DNA from 2 places in the Streptomyces arenae genome. Region 2 is predicted to be linked to the other one. Evidence: riboswitches for the same ligand, from Rfam matches in the RefSeq annotation. Region 2 holds a riboswitch; the other holds the start of a gene.
The links. Region 2 has a riboswitch for cyclic di-AMP ahead of MB828_RS40240 (transglycosylase family protein). Riboswitches for the same ligand answer to the same signal wherever they lie in the genome.
Positions count from the first base shown of each region.

Region 1 (8,514 bases), on a different contig from region 2:
GCGTTGTCGGCGCCCCCCGTTACAGTGCCCGCCTGGGATGCCGGAGGGGGAGGCCGTGGAGAACATCGGAGCAAGAGCCGCGCTGCTCGCGCTGGTCGCCGGGCTGCTGACGGGGTGCGGCGCGGCGCCGCGCCCGACCGACGTCACGGCCTCGGGGCACGGGTCGAGCGGGGTGGCCGGCAGCGCCGGGACGATCGGCAGCGCCGGGACGATCGGCCGCGCCGGGTCGGCCTGTGTCCTGCCGGTGACGTTCGACATCGCCACGGGGTGGGAGGCCGAGGCCGTCGACGGTCTGGCCGCCGTGGCGTCGGGCGGCGTCGACGGGGACACCGTGGACAGCCTGCTGCGGCAGGGCCCGGTGACCCTCGTCTGCGAGATCGACGCCAAGCCCGCCGGGGCCGTCGGCTTCCTGCGGGTGTCGACCGGGAAGCCGGGCAGCGGGGACGCCCGCGCGGTGCTGCGGGCGTTCGTGGCCGCCGAGGGGGCCACCTCCCGGGCCGCGTACCGGACCTTCAGCGCGGGCGGCCTCTCAGGGGTCCGGGTCGACTACGTCCACTCCAGTGAACTCCTCGGCGAGCGCACGAAGGAGTCGGCCCTGGCCGTGGTCACGTCCCGGGGGCCCGTCGTACTGCACCTGGGCGGGCTCGACAGCGCGGAGCACGACGAGATGCTCCCCGCGTTCGAGCTCGCCCAGGGCACACTGCGTTCCTCGTAGGGGTAGGTGCGTTCCTCGTAGGGGTAGGCGGTCAGGCCTCGTAGGCGTCAGGCGGTCAGGCGGAGGTCCGCCGGGTGCGCCACAGCAGCACGGCCCCGCCGGCCAGCAGCAGCGCACCGAGAGCCGCGGGCCAGAGGTCGGCACCGGTCTCGGCGAGGCCGCCCTGGACGGCCTGGGGCTGGGTCTGGGGCTGGGTCTGGGGTTCGGTCCCCGGCGCGGTGGCCGTCTCCTGGCCCGCCGGGGCGGCCGCGGTCGCCGACGGGGTCGTGGTCTCGGGCCGCTGCGTGGGCTTGCTGATGACACCGCCGGCCGACTTCTTGGGCGACGCGGTCTCGTAGACCCTCGGCAGGCCGGTGGAGCCGGCCGGAGCGGTGGTCTCCGTCGCCGGGGTGCCGGCCGGCGGCTCGGAGGGCTCCTCGCCCCCGGCACCGGCGGGCTCGGAGGGCTCGGAACTCGCCGGCTCGGACGGCTGCGCGGGCTCCGACGGCTGCGCGGGCTCCGACGGTTCCGAGCTCGCCGGCTCGGACGGCGGGGTGGCCGGGTTGCCGGTCTCGCTCGGGGCGGGCTCGGGGCTCTGGGACGGCGGCTGCTCGGCGGCCCCCGCGCCGCAGGTGCGGCCGGAGTTGATGCAGTCGACCATCTTCCGCATCAGGCCCTCGTCGAAGACGTTGATAAAGTCGCCGTGGTCGGTGACCGGCTTGTGCAGCTGCTCGGGGAACGAGTCCACCGCGAACAGCGGGACCGTACGGCCACCGTCCTGGAGGCTCGGCGCGTCCACGTCGTAGACGATGCGCTGCACCAGTTGCGGGATGGCCTTGAAGCCGTTCGGGCAGCTGCCGTCGGCGGCCTCGAAGGCCACGTGGGTGCGGTGGTTGGCGCTGTCGATGTTCCGGCCGTCCCAGCAGCTCTGGAACCTGAACGTGCGCACGACGTCACTGCCCTGGGGGCAGAGCGGGTACTTGTCCTTAAGCTGCCGGTCCTCGAAACCGGTGCAGCTCCAGGAGGCGTTGGCGTTGCCCGGACCGTTGACGAAGGCCTTGGCGTCGCCGGTGATGATGCGCAGCAGCCGCGGCATCTCGGTGACCTTGGAGGTGGGGTTGCCCTCGAAGGTCAGCGTGACCTGCTTCGCCGTGACGATCTGTCCGGCGTTGCCCTCCGTGCCACCGCCCGGCTTGTCGGCGTCCCGCTCCTGCTTGCCGTTCTGGAGCCGGAGCACGGGCCAGTAGTACGTGGACTTGTCACCCTTGTCCGCGCAGCTGGTGTCGGCGTTCGCGAGGTCCTGGTCGCTGGCGAAGGCGTTGTTGGACTGGTTGCCGATGTAGTCGTGGAAGTGGTGGGCACCGTTGGAGACCCCGGGCGCGACGATCACGTTGTCCGAGTTGAACAGGCCGTTCGCGTTGACGCCGCAGCTGGAGGCGAAGGTGCCGGTGGAGCCGCCGGACTGCTCGGCCGGGTTCTTCGCGTCGGGCTGGACGGTGGTGATGTCCACGTAGTCGGCCGCCACCGGTCCGTTGCCGCCCTGACCGCCGGCGCCCGTGCCGGTGCCGGCGCTCTGGCTCGGCGAGGCGCTGCTCCCGTTGCCCGCGCCGCCATTGTCCTGAGGCGGCGTCGACTGCCCGCCGCCCTGGTCCGTCGAGCGCAGGGTGCAGGCGGCGAGGTCGTCGAGGCCCTGCGGCCGGTCGCCCTCGCGGTCGATGGCGTCGCCGATGCGCCGCAGCGTCCCGGACCGCTGCTCCTTGAGCGGGTTCATGATCGTCTGGTCGGCGAGTTCCGGGTTCTGCCGGATCGCCTCGGCCGAGTCCTTGAGTTGCTGGTACGCGCCCGCGATCTGCTTGTCCAGCTCGGCGAGTTCGCCGTCGACCTCGGCGCGGGCCCCGTCGGGCACGTCCGTCAGCCGGCTGCCGACGTCGGGGCAGTAGACCGTGGGCGCGGACAGCACCTGGGCGGTCTGGCCATGTGCTGACTGGTCCCAGCCGCCCTCGGTGGCCGAGGCGTAGACGTTCACCGCGACCAGGCCTCCCCCGCCGAGCATGAGGGCGACCGCTGCGAAGGTCGCGCGTCGTGCGCCGGTCGGGCGTCTGCGCCTGTTGCGTCTCAAGGTCGAACTCACGGTCATACCCCTGCGTGGTCGTGGGCGGCCGGGCATGGAAATCCCCCGCCCCATACGGACCGCGGCACAACCGTGTTCAACAGCACCAGAAATTCACGGCGACCTCACAGAAAGAGGCCTCCCGGGTGACTGTCCGGACACGGAGCGCAACCGGAGGAAGGACAGGACCACCGGCACAATTCTCACTTTTCGTGCGAAACTGGTTCGAAACCGGCGGGGAGGTGGCCCGGTCATGATCGATGCGGAGATCGACTACGCGACGGTCTTCCAGCACCTGCCCGGGATGGTGGCACTGCTGACCCCCGACCTGGTGTACGCGGACGCCAACGCGGAGTTCCTGCGCATGGCCGGACGCAGGCGCGAGGACGTGGTCGGCCGGTACCTGTTCGACGTGTTCCCCGACAACCCCGACGACTCCGCCGCCACCGGCATGCGCAATCTGGAGTGCTCACTGCGCCGGGTCCTCGCCACCGGGGAGCGGGACACGATGGCCCTCCAGCGGTACGACGTGCAGGACACCGACCGGCCCGGGCACTGGGACGAGCGCTACTGGAGCCCGGTGAACGTCCCGATCCTGGACCCGGACGGCAAGGTCGTCCTGCTGGTGCACCGGGTCGAGGAGGTCACCGAGCTGATCCGGGCCCGCCGGGCCGCGGGTGACGGGCAGGCGCAGCTCCTGGAGGGCGAACTGTACCGGCGCGCGGGCGAGTTGCAGGAGGTCAACGAACGGTTGCGGCAGGCGCACGCCCAGGAACGCCAGGTGGCCGTCGCCCTCCAGGAGGCGATGCTCCCCGCACCGGGGCGGCTGGGGCGGCACCGGGCGGCCGTGCGCTACCGGCCCTCGACGGGCGGGCTGAACGTGTGCGGCGACTGGTACGACCTGGTCGACCTGGTGGGCGGCGACCGCGTCGGCGTCTCGGTGGGCGACGTGGTCGGCCACGGGCTCGCGGCGGCCTGTGTGATGGGGCAGTTGCGCAGCGCCCTGACGGCGGCCTCCCGGGTCGCCGCCGGCCCGGCCCAGGCACTCGACGTGCTGGGCCGGTACGCGCACGTGGTGGACGGCGCCGAGTCGGCCACGGCGGTCACGGCGTTCGTCGACTTCTCCCGGCACACGGTCACCTACAGCAGCGCCGGACACCCGCCGCCCGCCCTGCTGCACACCGACGGCGGGGTGGAGTTCCTCGACCGGGCCACCGATCCCCCGCTCGACGCCCGGCCCGACCCGATGCCACGCCCCCAGTCCGTCACCACGTTCGAGGACGGCGCGACGCTCGTCCTCTATACCGACGGACTGATCGAGCGGCGCCGCGAGGACATCGACACCGGGCTGTGCCGGCTCGCCCGATCGCTCACCGCGCACCGCGAGTCGAACCCGGAGGACCTCGCCGACGCCGTGCTGCGGGAACTGCTGGCACCGGAGGGGGCCACCGACGACACCGCCCTGGTGGTCGTCCGGCTGTGATCGGTCAACGCCCGAACTCCCGTCCCTCACAGTCACGTTCCGAGCAGTACGACGAACATCACAAATACGTATCGGACATTACGCACGTCAACCTTCACACGAGTGACACAAGTTGGCTAAGTTGACGTTTAAGCCGCTCGGCTCCCCCCGGCGAATCCCGTCGGGCCGCGCGGCCTCCGCCGAGTCCGGGCCTCACGAGGCGAATCCGGAGCCGGGGACCCAACCGACCACTGGGGTGAATCGGCCGGCTGCTCGCGAGGGCAGCGGCCGTAGGGCATACCTTCCGGATTCCGTTCCACGCCCGAACCCGACAGCTAACCCGGTAGGCGGAGTACGGAAGGAGCACGACCCCCATGGCGTCCGAGAGCCGTGACGAGGTTCGACAGCGGATCAACAGCCTCTACGACCGGGCCGAGAACGCCACCGGGAACTACAACGCCACACGCGCGATGAACGGGGGGTCCCGGTCACGCGGTGTCCCGCTGTTCAAGCGGACGCGCCGCGACGACCCGGGCCTCGACAACATCGCCCGGGAGTGGTTCGAGGGGGCCCGCGCGAAGCTGGGGCCGAGCGTTCCGGCCGCGCTGCCGACCGACCGGATGCCCGACCGTTCGGGCCCGCGACGGCCCGTCAGCGCGATGGCCGCCGACCTGCTCAGCCAGCTGGAGGGCGGCGGCCCGGCCCGGCCCGCGCTGCCCGCGGGGCCGTCCGGGCAGAGTGACGTCGAGGTCGTCCGCGAACTCCCGGCGGAGCGCCCGAAGCTGGAGCTGACGGCGGGATCCGCCGCGGCGCCCGAAGCCCCGGCCGTCCGGCCCGGTCCCGTTCCGCAGCCCGCCCAGGAGGCCGGGAACCCGTGGCCCGTGCCCGAGGCACAGGTCCCGGCGCAGGAGTGGCAGACGGGCATCGGTGGCATCCCCGCCCAGCGCACGGACTCCGGCGTCCTGGCCGCCACGGGTGTGCTGCCGGCGATGAACGCGCCGGACACCGGCGCGTTCCCCGCCGTGCCCCCGACGGACACCGGCTCCTTCCGCGTCATGACCCCGGGCGCGGGCGCGGCGGCCCAGGCCATGCCCCCGACCGCGGACACCGGCGGCTACCGCGTCATGACCCCGGGCGCCACGGACCCGATGACGGACAGCGGCGCCTTCCGCATCATGACGCCGGGCGCCACCGGCACCTTCCCGGCCGTGACACCGATGGACCCGGGCCCGGCCACGGCCCCGGCACCGGCGGACACCGGCTCCTTCCGCATCATGACGCCGGGTGCCACGGGGACCTTCCCGATGCCGTCCGGGACCGACTCGGGCGCCATGCCGACCGCCGCACCCGCCGGCACCGGCACCTTCCCCACCGCCGCACCGGTCGGCACCGGCACCTTCCCCACCGCCGCGCCCATGAACACGGGCGCCTTCCCGACGGCCGCGCCCGCGCCGGCACCGGTGGACACCGGCGCGTTCCAGGCCATGTCGCCGGATGCCGCCGCGTACGCCGCCGCCTACGCCGCGCAACCGGCCCCCGAGGGCTATGCCTACCCCGCCGGCTCCTACGAGACGGCGATCGCCGCCCCCACCGCGGTGATGCCCGCCGTACCGCCGGCCGCCCCCGGTACGGGTGCCTACGCCGCGGCACCCATGGCACCCATGGCCGAGACGGGCATGGGCGCCTACGGCGCCGGCCTGGCGCCCGGGGCGACCGCCTACGCCGCCGCGGCGGCGATGACCGCACCCCAGGCACCGATGCCCGCACCGATGCCACCGGCCCAGCCCGCGATGGCCGCGCCCCCCATGACGATGGCCGGCGCTCCCATGGCGATGACACCGCCCACCGCGATGACCACCGCGCCGATGGCGATGGCCACGTCCGCCGCACCGATGGGCGCCGCCCCCATGGCGATGCCCGCGCCCGCGATGGAAATGGCCGCGCCCTCCATCGCCATGACCGCACCCCCGATGGAGATGGCCGCGGCTCCCATGGCCATGTCCGCGCCCTCCATCGCCATGACGGCGCCTCCGATGGCCATGGCCGCGCCCCAGATGGAGATGCCCGCGCCCTCCATGGCCATGACGGCGCCTCCCATGACGCTGCCCGCGCCCCCCATGGCCATGACGGCGCCTCCCGTGACGATGGCCGCGCCCCCGATGGAGATGGCCGCGCCCTTGATGGACATGGCCGGTGCGGCTGCCGTCGGCGCCGCTCCGGTTCCTGCCGCTCCTGCGCCGGCGATGGTCGCCGCTCCGGCTGCCGCCGCCTACGCCGACGCCGGGGTCTTCGGCCGGACCGGGGCCGTGGCCGAGCCCGGCAAGGCCATGAAGGCGCTGGAGTTCGCGCGGGCGCAGATCGGGCGGCCGTGTGTCTGGGGGGCGACCGGACCGGAGTCGTACGACTGCTCCAGCCTGACCCAGGCCGCCTGGCGCGCCGCCGGCGTCACGCTGCCGCGCACCGCGGCGGAGCAGACCCTGGCCGGCACCCCGATGACGCTGGCCGCCGTCGAGCCCGGTGACCTGATCTTCTTCTTCGACGACGACAGCCACGTCGGGATCTACGCGGGTGGCGGCACGATGATCCACGCGCCGAGCCCGGGGGCGTCCATCCGCGAGGAGTCGATCTACAACGCCGGGGAGTCCGCGATCCACCGGGTGGTCCGCCCCGCCTGAGCGGGACGGGCCCCGGGGTCAGACCCTCCGCCGCCGCGCGCGCCAGCTCTCGTGGTGGTCCAGGAGGGTCTCCTCGACCGGCCGGTAGACCAGGCCGAGTTCGCGGACGCCGCGGCCGTTGTCGACCCGGAAGCGGATGCCGAGGTGCCGGCGTATGTACTCCTGGCTGAGGCCGAAGAGCGGGCCGAGGACGCGCACCGGCCAGTGCGGGAGCGCGGTGCGCGGCAGCCGCGGGTCCCAGCGGTGCCGGGAGCGGATGATCCGGGCCATGTCGTGGAACGACGTCATCGTCTCGTGGGCGACGATGTAACGGCCCTCGGCCGCCGGGTTCTCCGCGGCCGCGATGTGCGCGTCGGCGACGTCGCGGACGTCGGCGGTGGTGAAGCTGAAGTCCGGGGCGCCGTAGCAGAAGTAGCCCTTGAACAGCTCGTCCAGCAGGAACAGACTGCCGGACTCGGAGGCGGGCGTGAGGGAAGGCCCCAGCACGAGACCGGGGTTGATCGAGACCAGCCGCCAGCGGTCCTGGGCGGCCGCGGCGTCCAGGACGGCGCGTTCGGCGACCGTCTTGGCGTAGTGGTACGGGTTGTTCGCCACCGTGCTGGTCGTGTTGAAGTAGCGCTCCGTCAGCACCTGGCCGGCCATCTCGCGGACGTCGGCGTAGTCACCGAAGACCGTACCGACGGTGGAGGTGAACACCAGGGTCGTCACCTCGGGGGTGCGCGCCACGCTCCCGAGCACGTTGCGGGTGCCGAGCAACGCGGGGTCCACGACGTCCCGTTGCCCGTTCTCGATCCGCTCCGGCATCAGGAAAGGCGAGGCCACGTGGAAGACGGTCGCACAGCCGCGGAACGCCTCGTCGAAGGAGCCGTCCGCCAGCAGGTCGGCCCGGAACAGGGCGAGCCGGCCCGGGAAGGCCTCCTGGAGGTCCCACAGCGGCCGTGCCTTCGCCGGGCCGGAGGCGCCTCGGACGGTGGCGTGGACCCGGTAGCCCCGCTCCAGCAGCCGTCGTACCAGGTGGCTGCCGACGAATCCGCTGCCGCCGGTCACCGCGACCGTCGTGTCCCCGCGTACGTCCACGCTCTCACCCCTCACGCCCCGGGCACACCGCGCCTCGGCGCGCCGCAGGGGACAGGGTGGTGCATGGCGGGCCGGAGGGGAACAGGCGGCGGGCGGGACGGCCGCCGCGCGGCCATAAGGCAGCCTCGCGTGGGTCATAAGATCGGCTTATGAGGTCATAGACCGGACCCGCGTACTAACTTAGGACTGCCTTAGTTTAGGCTTCCCGTTCGAGATCGATTGCCTTCACTCGATCGATTGTCTCCGCTCGAAGGGAACCTGATCATGCCGCGCCCCCTGCGGGTAGCCATCGTCGGTGCCGGCCCGGCCGGGATCTACGCCGCCGACGCCCTGCTCAAGTCCGAGGTGGCCGCCGAGCCCGGCGTGTCCATCGACCTCTTCGAGCGGATGCCCGCCCCGTTCGGCCTGATCCGGTACGGCGTCGCCCCCGACCACCCGCGCATCAAGGGCATCATCACGGCCCTGCACCAGGTGCTGGACAAGCCGCAGATCCGCC
Region 1 covers NZ_JAKQYH010000066.1:82,343-90,856, reverse strand. Annotated here, with positions in the region: gene MB828_RS30760 (lipoprotein) at 56-715, shown strand; gene MB828_RS30755 (DUF1996 domain-containing protein) at 771-2,813, opposite strand; gene MB828_RS30750 (PP2C family protein-serine/threonine phosphatase) at 3,058-4,287, shown strand; cyclic di-AMP (ydaO/yuaA leader) riboswitch at 4,475-4,632, shown strand; gene MB828_RS30745 (C40 family peptidase) at 4,641-6,941, shown strand; gene MB828_RS30740 (NAD-dependent epimerase/dehydratase family protein) at 6,960-8,018, opposite strand; gene MB828_RS30735 (FAD-dependent oxidoreductase) at 8,283-8,514, shown strand, end outside.
Region 1: another riboswitch for cyclic di-AMP. It lies ahead of MB828_RS30745 (C40 family peptidase); the one in region 2 lies ahead of MB828_RS40240 (transglycosylase family protein).

Region 2 (8,514 bases):
GCTACGAACTCCTGGCCCTGGCCGCCCGCGCCGAAACAGAGGGCGTGGACCCGGAAGCGGCCCTGAGAGCAGCGGCCCGCGCGTACCGGGACGCGATCCGGCGGACCGAAGGACAGGACTGAGGAGTGACCGACCAGCCCCACCCGGCCGCCACCGCCCGGGCCGCAACCGCCCCCGAACTCTTCACCTGGGAGTTCGCGACCGACCCCTACCCTGCCTACGCCTGGCTCCGCGAGCACGCCCCCGTGCACCGCGCCACCCTCCCGAGCGGTGTGGAGGCCTGGCTGGTCACCCGGTACGCCGATGCCAGACAGACCCTCGCGGACCCCCGGCTCAGCAAGAACCCGGCGCATCACGACGAGCCCGCGCACGCCAGGGGGAAGACCGGGATCCCCGGCGAGCGCAAGGCCGAGTTGATGACCCACCTGCTGAACATCGACCCGCCGGACCACACCCGGCTGCGGCGGCTGGTCAGCAAGGCGTTCACACCGCGCCGGGTGGCCGAGTTCACGCCCCGGGTGCAGGAGCTGACCGACCGGCTCATCGACGGGTTCGCGGACAAGGGGGAGGCGGACCTCATCCACGACTTCGCCTTTCCGCTCCCCATCTACGCCATCTGCGACCTGCTGGGCGTCCCCCGGGAGGACCAGGACGACTTCCGGGACTGGGCGGGGATGATGATCCGGCACGGAGGCGGGCCGAGGGGCGGGGTGGCGCGGTCCGTGAAGAAGATGCGCGGGTATCTGGCCGAGCTGATCCACCGCAAACGGGAGGCGCTGCCGGCCGAGCCGGGCCCCGGGGAGGACCTGATCTCCGGGCTCATCAGAGCATCCGACCACGGTGAGCACCTCACCGAGAACGAGGCCGCCGCCATGGCCTTCATCCTGCTGTTCGCCGGTTTCGAAACCACCGTCAACTTGATAGGTAACGGCGTGTACGCCCTGCTCACGCACCCCGAGCAGCATGCCCGCCTGCGGGACTCCCTGGCCGCCGGGGAGCGCGGCCTCCTGGAGACCGGGGTGGAGGAACTCCTGCGCTACGACGGCCCGGTGGAGCTGGCCACCTGGCGGTTCGCCACCGAGCCGCTGGTCGTCGGCGGACAGCACATCGCGGCAGGCGACCCGGTCCTCGTCGTACTCGCGGCCGCCGACCGGGACCCGGAGCGGTTCGCCGAACCGGACACGCTCGACCTCTCCCGGCGGGACAACCAGCACCTCGGATACGGCCACGGCATCCACTACTGCCTCGGTGCCCCGCTCGCCCGGCTCGAAGGGCAGACGGCGCTCGCCACCCTGCTCACCCGCCTCCCCGACCTGCGACTCGCGGCGGACGAGGGGGAGTTGCGGTGGCGGGGCGGGCTCATCATGCGCGGACTGCGCACGCTCCCCGTGGCGTTCACCCCCGAGGCGTGACAGCCCGGCGTCCGGCTGCCTCCGGGGCCTCCGTTCGGCCCCCACGTACCAAAGGTGACCAGCACTCAAGTCTGTGATCTTCACGTGATCTGCGCGGCATTAACTTGTGACAAGTGATCGTCTGCCGATACGTTCACCCATCAGCGCGGCGCCCTCGCGGGACCCGCCGTGCCGCTCATCGCTGTCGCTCGAAAGGTTTCCGCATGCTCTCCGGGAACGGTCGTCACCGTCGCCCCCGTCAGGCTCCGGCGCTCCTCGTGGCGGCCGGCGTGACCGGCTCCGCGATCGCCATTCCGCTGCTCGGCGCCGCGAGCGCCAACGCGGCCGACGGCACGACCTGGGACAAGGTGGCCGAGTGCGAGAGCGCCGGTTCCTGGAGCATGGACAGCGGCAACGGCTACTACGGCGGCCTGCAGATGTCCCAGGACGACTGGGACAAGTACGGCGGTTCGGACTACGCCGCGACGCCCGACCAGGCGAGCCGCTCGCAGCAGATCGCGGTCGCCGAGAAGATACTCGCGGACCAGGGCACCAAGCCCTGGCGGACCTGCGCCCTGCTGGCCGGGCTGTCGTCGGACGACGCCTCGGTGGACGTCGACACGGGCCTCGACGGATCGGGTGACGCGTCCGGGTCCGCGGACGACTCCTCCGACGCGTCCTCCGGGCTGTCCGACTCGTCCACCCCGGCCGGCTCCGGCTCCTCGTCGACGGCGAAGGGCTCCGGGACCGAGTCCGCGAGCCCGTCGCCGAGTTCCGGCGCGAGCGACGACTCCGGGAAGGACACGTCCCACAAGTCCGGCAAGACGGACAAGTCGTCGTCTTCCGGCTCCGCCACGCCCAAGGCGAGCGAGAACCCCGTCATCGCGGACGACGACAGCGACTCGGACAATTCATGGCAGACCGGCAGTTCTTGGAGTCTGGTCGACACGGGCGCCGTCAGTGGCGGCGGCAAGCACCGCGGTGACTCGGCGGACGAAAGCGTGACAAACGGTCAGAAGGCCGCATCCTCCGGTCGTCACGCCTCCGTGGCGGCCGGCACGTACACCGTCCGCGATGGCGACACCCTCGCCTCCATCGCCGACTCCCTTGGCCTGGACGGCGGATGGCGCGCGCTCTATGCCGCGAACAAGGCGGACATCGGTGCCGACCCGAACAACATCGCAGCCGGTCAGACCCTGAAACTCAGCAGCGAATCGGACGAAAAGTAGCGGGAGTTGACGTCCCGCTTCGGGGCTAATGCCCGTTTTGGTGAAAGTGTGGGATGAGTCTCAGAAGCCCTGATCATCTTTGAAATTCACCTGATCGTCTGTTTACGGTCGAGGCCGCTCGTCACCACGAGCCCCGGCTGTCGCAACGCCGAGTCCTGCCAGCGACCGCCCGGGAACAGTCGTCGCGCAAGCGCCGTAGGCAGGAGCGGGGGACCCAAGGTAAGCGCCGGGTCCGGCAGTTGAGCCCACGAGGGCTCACGGCCGAAAGGCCGCCGGAACCGGCTAGGGGTGGAGCCGCGCGTCTCGCGAGAGCGGGCCGTGCGGCCGGGCAACTCAACCGGCCCGAACCCGACAGCTCACCTCGCAGGCGTCGGTGAGGGGATCCTCCATGCTGTTTTCCGGCAAGGGCAAGCACCGTCGTCCGTCCAAGGCCGTCCGCGCCATCGCCGTCGCCGGTGTCACCGGTGCCGCCGTCGCCGCCCCGCTGATGGCGGCCGGCAGCGCCTCCGCCGCCACCGCCTCCGAATGGGACACGGTCGCCCAGTGCGAGTCAGGCGGCAACTGGTCCATCAACACCGGCAACGGCTACTACGGCGGTCTGCAGTTCTCCGCCTCCACCTGGGCCGCGTACGGCGGCACCGCCTACGCCGCGCAGGCCAACCAGGCCTCCAAGGCCCAGCAGATCCAGATCGCCGAGAAGGTCCTCGCCGCCCAGGGCAAGGGTGCCTGGCCGGTCTGCGGCAAGGGTCTGTCCGGCGCCGCCTACACCGGCGGCAGCACCAGCTCGTCCAGCTCCAGCTCCTCCGGCTCGTCGAGCAGCGGCTCCAGCAGCAGCCGTACGACCGACACGCAGGCCGCCTCCCGGTCCGCCGAGCGTCCGGCCGCGTCCAAGACCGTCTCCACCCCGACCGGCAAGAAGGTCAAGAAGGGCGACGGCGAGTACAAGGTCGTCAAGGGTGACACCCTCAGCTCGATCGCCGAGAAGCACAAGGTCAAGGGTGGCTGGCAGGCGCTGTTCAAGCTGAACAAGGACATCGTCGAGGACGCCGACTTCATCTACCCCGGCCAGCAGCTGCACCTGAAGTAAGACCCAGCTGAATCACAGCCCCCTCTCAACCGTGGTCCGCATAGTGGGGACCACGTGAGGGCCGCCCCCGTCCCCCACGGGCCCCCGCTCCGGTGCGTCTCCCCCCGAACGCACCGGAGCGGGGTTTCTCTTTGCGGTTGTCGCTTGACCCGCTCTTCTTCCGTTCTTCATGCGGGGCCCCCTTTGTTCCGCGCATGAACAATGAGTACCGTCAGGGTGTCCACGGGCCGGTCGGTCGGCCGGCTGACGGCCCTGGGACGGTTAGGCTCTAGTCGCAAGGCTGAGCAAGGGCCGACAAGGCCCGCGTGCGCCCCGCACAACCAGCGTCACATCCCAAGAAGGAGATGCTCGTGCCGTCCATCGACGTCGTCGTAGCCCGGGAAATCCTGGACTCCCGAGGCAACCCCACGGTCGAGGTCGAGGTCGGCCTCGACGACGGCAGCACGGGTCGTGCCGCCGTCCCGTCCGGCGCCTCCACCGGTGCCTTCGAGGCCATCGAGCTCCGTGACGGCGACCCCAACCGCTACCTCGGCAAGGGTGTCGAGAAGGCCGTCCTCGCCGTGATCGAGCAGATCGGTCCGGAGCTGGTCGGCTACGACGCCACCGAGCAGCGCCTGATCGACCAGGCCATGTTCGACCTGGATGCCACCGACAACAAGGGCTCGCTCGGCGCCAACGCCATCCTCGGCGTCTCCCTCGCCGTCGCGCACGCCGCCTCCGAGGCGTCCGACCTGCCGCTGTTCCGCTACCTGGGTGGCCCGAACGCGCACCTGCTGCCCGTCCCGATGATGAACATCCTCAACGGCGGCTCGCACGCGGACTCCAACGTCGACATCCAGGAGTTCATGATCGCCCCGATCGGCGCGGAGTCCTTCTCCGAGGCGCTGCGCTGGGGTGCCGAGGTCTACCACACCCTGAAGAAGGTCCTGAAGACCAAGGGGCTGTCCACCGGCCTCGGTGACGAGGGCGGCTTCGCCCCGAACCTGGAGTCCAACCGCGCCGCGCTCGACCTCATCCTGGAGGCGATCAAGCAGGCCGGTTACATCCCCGGCGAGCAGATCGCGCTCGCGCTCGACGTCGCCGCGTCCGAGTTCTACAAGGACGGCAAGTACGAGTTCGAGGGCAAGTCCCGCTCGGCCGCCGAGATGACCGAGTACTACGAGGAGCTCGTCGCCGCGTACCCGCTGGTCTCCATCGAGGACCCGCTGTTCGAGGACGACTGGGCCGGCTGGAAGGTCATCACCGACAAGCTCGGTGACAAGGTCCAGCTCGTCGGCGACGACCTGTTCGTCACCAACCCGGAGCGCCTTGCCCGCGGCATCGAGGAGGGCACCGCCAACGCCCTGCTCGTCAAGGTCAACCAGATCGGCTCGCTGACCGAGACCCTGGACGCCGTCGAGCTCGCCCAGCGCAACGGCTTCAAGTGCATGATGTCCCACCGCTCCGGCGAGACCGAGGACGTCACCATCGCGGACCTGGCCGTCGCCACCAACTGCGGCCAGATCAAGACCGGTGCCCCGGCCCGCTCCGAGCGCGTCGCCAAGTACAACCAGCTGCTGCGCATCGAGGAGATCCTCGACGACGCGGCGGTGTACGCCGGCCGCTCCGCGTTCCCCCGTTTCAAGGGCTGAGCCGGTACCGCCTCTCGTGGGTAAGGCTTAGCCAGTCGTACGTACGTCCCCGTACCCGGTCCCGTACCGTGTGCGGGGACGTACGCACGTATCAGGGAGGCGGGGACATGGCCGTGAAGGACCGGGACCGGTTCTCCACCGCGACCAGGCTCAAGCTGCTCGGCGAGCAGACGGCGGCCCGGGTCTACCGCTCCCAGACCAAACGGCAGGCCCGCCGCTCCCGGCTCACCGGCCGGGCGGCGCTGCTCGCGATCGTGCTGTGCACGATGATCGTCGCGCTCGCCTATCCGATGCGGCAGTACGTCTCCCAGCGCGCCGAGATCGCCGACCAGGAACGCCAGCAGCGGCAGGCCCGGCAGCGGGTCGAGCAGCTGCGCGACCTGAAGGCGCGGTGGCAGGACGACACCTACGCCGAGCAGCAGATCCGGCAGCGGCTGCACTACGTGATGCCGGGCGAGACCGGGTACGTCGTGATCGACCCCGGTGCCGCCAAGCAGGCGCGCGCGGACCTCGGGGCGGCCGACCGGCCCTGGTACGCGAACGTCTGGGACGGCGTCGACAAGTCCGACGCGTCCGACCAGTGAACCGACAGAAAGCCACGCAGAACACAGTCATGCAAACGCCTCCGCCCTCCACTCCGCGTACCGAGCCCACCGACGCCGACGTCGAGGCCTTCAAGCAGCAGCTCGGGCGGCCGCCGCGCGGGCTGCGGGCGATCGCGCACCGGTGCCCGTGCGGGCAGCCGGACGTCGTGGAGACCGCGCCGCGGCTGCCGGACGGGACGCCGTTCCCGACGCTGTACTACCTGACGTGCCCGAAGGCCGCGTCCGCGATCGGGACCCTGGAGGCCAACGGCGTCATGAAGGAGATGACGGCCCGGCTGGAGAGCGATCCGGAGCTGGGGGCGGCGTACCGGGCCGCGCACGAGGACTACATCCGGCGCCGGGACGAGATCGAGGAGCTGACGGGCTTTCCGAGCGCGGGGGGTATGCCGGACCGGGTGAAGTGCCTGCACGTGCTCGTCGCGCACTCGCTGGCGGCGGGGCCGGGCGTGAACCCGCTGGGCGACGAGGCGATCGCGATGCTGCCGCAGTGGTGGGCCAAGGGGGCGTGCGTGACGCTGTCCGGTGACCACGCGTCGGCGCACACCGAGGAGAACGACAAGTGACCCGCGTCGCCGCCATCGACTGTGGTACGAACTCCATCCGCCTCCTCGTCGCCGACGTGCACCCGGAGACGGGGGAACTCGTCGACCTGGACCGCCGTATGACGATCGTCCGGCTCGGGCAGGGTGTCGACCGGACCGGGCGGCTCGCGCCGGAGGCGCTGGAGCGGACCTTCGCCGCGTGCCGGGAGTACGCGGCCGTCATCAAGGAGCACGGCGCGGAGCGGCTGCGGTTCGTCGCCACCTCCGCGTCCCGTGACGCCGAGAACCGGGACGAGTTCGTGCGGGGCGTGCTGGACATCCTGGGCGTGGAGCCCGAGGTCATCACCGGTGACCAGGAGGCCGAGTTCTCCTTCACGGGGGCGACGAGGGAACTGAGCGGCCGTGACGACCTCGCCAAGCCGTTCCTCGTCGTGGACATCGGCGGTGGTTCGACGGAGTTCGTGGTCGGTGACGCGCACGTGCGGGCCGCCCGCTCCGTGGACGTCGGCTGTGTGCGGATGACCGAGCGGCACCTGGTGCACGAGGGGCACGTCAGTGACCCGCCCACGGAGGCCGAGACCGCCGCGATGCGGGCCGACATCGAGCGGGCCCTCGACCTCGCGGAGGAGACCGTGCCGTTGCGCGAGGCGCGCACCCTGGTCGGTCTCGCCGGATCCGTCACCACGCTGTCCGCCATCCACCAGGACCTGCCGGAGTACGACTCCGCCGCCATCCACCACTCCCGCATCCCCTGTGCCAGGGTCCGGGAGCTCACCGAGTGGCTGCTGCGGTCGACGCATGCCGAGCGGGCGGCGATCCCCTCCATGCACCCCGGCCGGGTCGACGTGATCGGAGCCGGTGCCCTCGTCCTCCTGTCGATCATGGAGCGGGTGGGTGCGGAGGAGGTCGTGGTGAGCGAGCACGACATCCTGGACGGCATCGCCTGGTCCGTCGCGTAGCCCTGTTCAGAGGCCTCCCGGAGGCCTCGGTTGAGCAGGTCAGGTCTACGGATGAGCGGTTTTTCGGCCTGTGACACGCCGTGCCACGACACTCCGTCGGAAACCTTCGTGAAGTTCTTCACAAGGAATTCCGCGCAGGTGAGGGGTCCGAAGGGGCCTGTTGGGCCGTACGGGGTCACAACGGGCCTGTGCGGGTGCTCAGGAGAGCGTCCAGGGGGCGTTCCGGGAGGCGCTCGTGAGGGTGACATCGGGGGTCCTCACGGTGCCCCCGGAAGCCTGGAGAGGCAGCTCACGCGGCATTGACAACGGGTCGTATCGGAAGTGGGTTCCCGCCGGTGACCATGACCTGTGTCACGTGGGCCGCGGAGTGTAGCACGACCCCTGTGGAAGCTTGTGAAGGGGCGCACGAGCGGGCCCCCCTGGGCGGGTGGATACTCGATGCCATGAGCACCACGGAGCGTCCCAGGATCCTCGTAGTAGGCGGTGGGTACGTAGGCCTGTACGCAGCTCGGCGCATCCTCAAGAAGATGCGCTACGGCGAGGCGACCGTCACGGTCGTCGACCCCCGGTCGTACATGACCTACCAGCCCTTCCTCCCCGAAGCCGCCGCCGGCAGCATCTCCCCCCGGCACGTCGTCGTCCCGCTGCGACGCGTGCTGCCGAAGGCGGAGGTCCTCACCGGCCGGGTCACCACCATCGACCAGGACCGCAAGGTCGCCACGATCGCCCCGCTGGTCGGCGAGGCGTACGAGCTGCCCTTCGACTACCTGGTCATCGCGCTCGGCGCGGTCTCCCGTACCTTCCCGATCCCCGGCCTCGCCGAGCAGGGCATCGGCATGAAGGGCATCGAGGAGTCCATCGGCCTGCGCAACCACGTCCTCGAGCAGCTGGACAAGGCCGACTCCACGACCGACGAGGAGATCCGCCGCAAGGCGCTCACCTTCGTCTTCATCGGCGGTGGCTTCGCGGGCGCGGAGACCATCGGCGAGGTCGAGGACATGGCCCGCGACGCGGCGAAGTACTACAAGAACGTGTCCCGCGAGGACATGCGCTTCATCCTGGTGGACGCC
Region 2 covers NZ_JAKQYH010000087.1:208,145-216,658, forward strand. Annotated here, with positions in the region: gene MB828_RS40225 (nucleoside triphosphate pyrophosphohydrolase) at 1-122, shown strand, start outside; gene MB828_RS40230 (cytochrome P450 family protein) at 126-1,412, shown strand; gene MB828_RS40235 (transglycosylase family protein) at 1,616-2,620, shown strand; cyclic di-AMP (ydaO/yuaA leader) riboswitch at 2,802-3,005, shown strand; gene MB828_RS40240 (transglycosylase family protein) at 3,009-3,707, shown strand; gene eno (phosphopyruvate hydratase) at 4,052-5,338, shown strand; gene MB828_RS40250 (FtsB family cell division protein) at 5,446-5,922, shown strand; gene MB828_RS40255 (DUF501 domain-containing protein) at 5,952-6,506, shown strand; gene MB828_RS40260 (Ppx/GppA phosphatase family protein) at 6,503-7,444, shown strand; gene MB828_RS40265 (NAD(P)/FAD-dependent oxidoreductase) at 7,888-8,514, shown strand, end outside.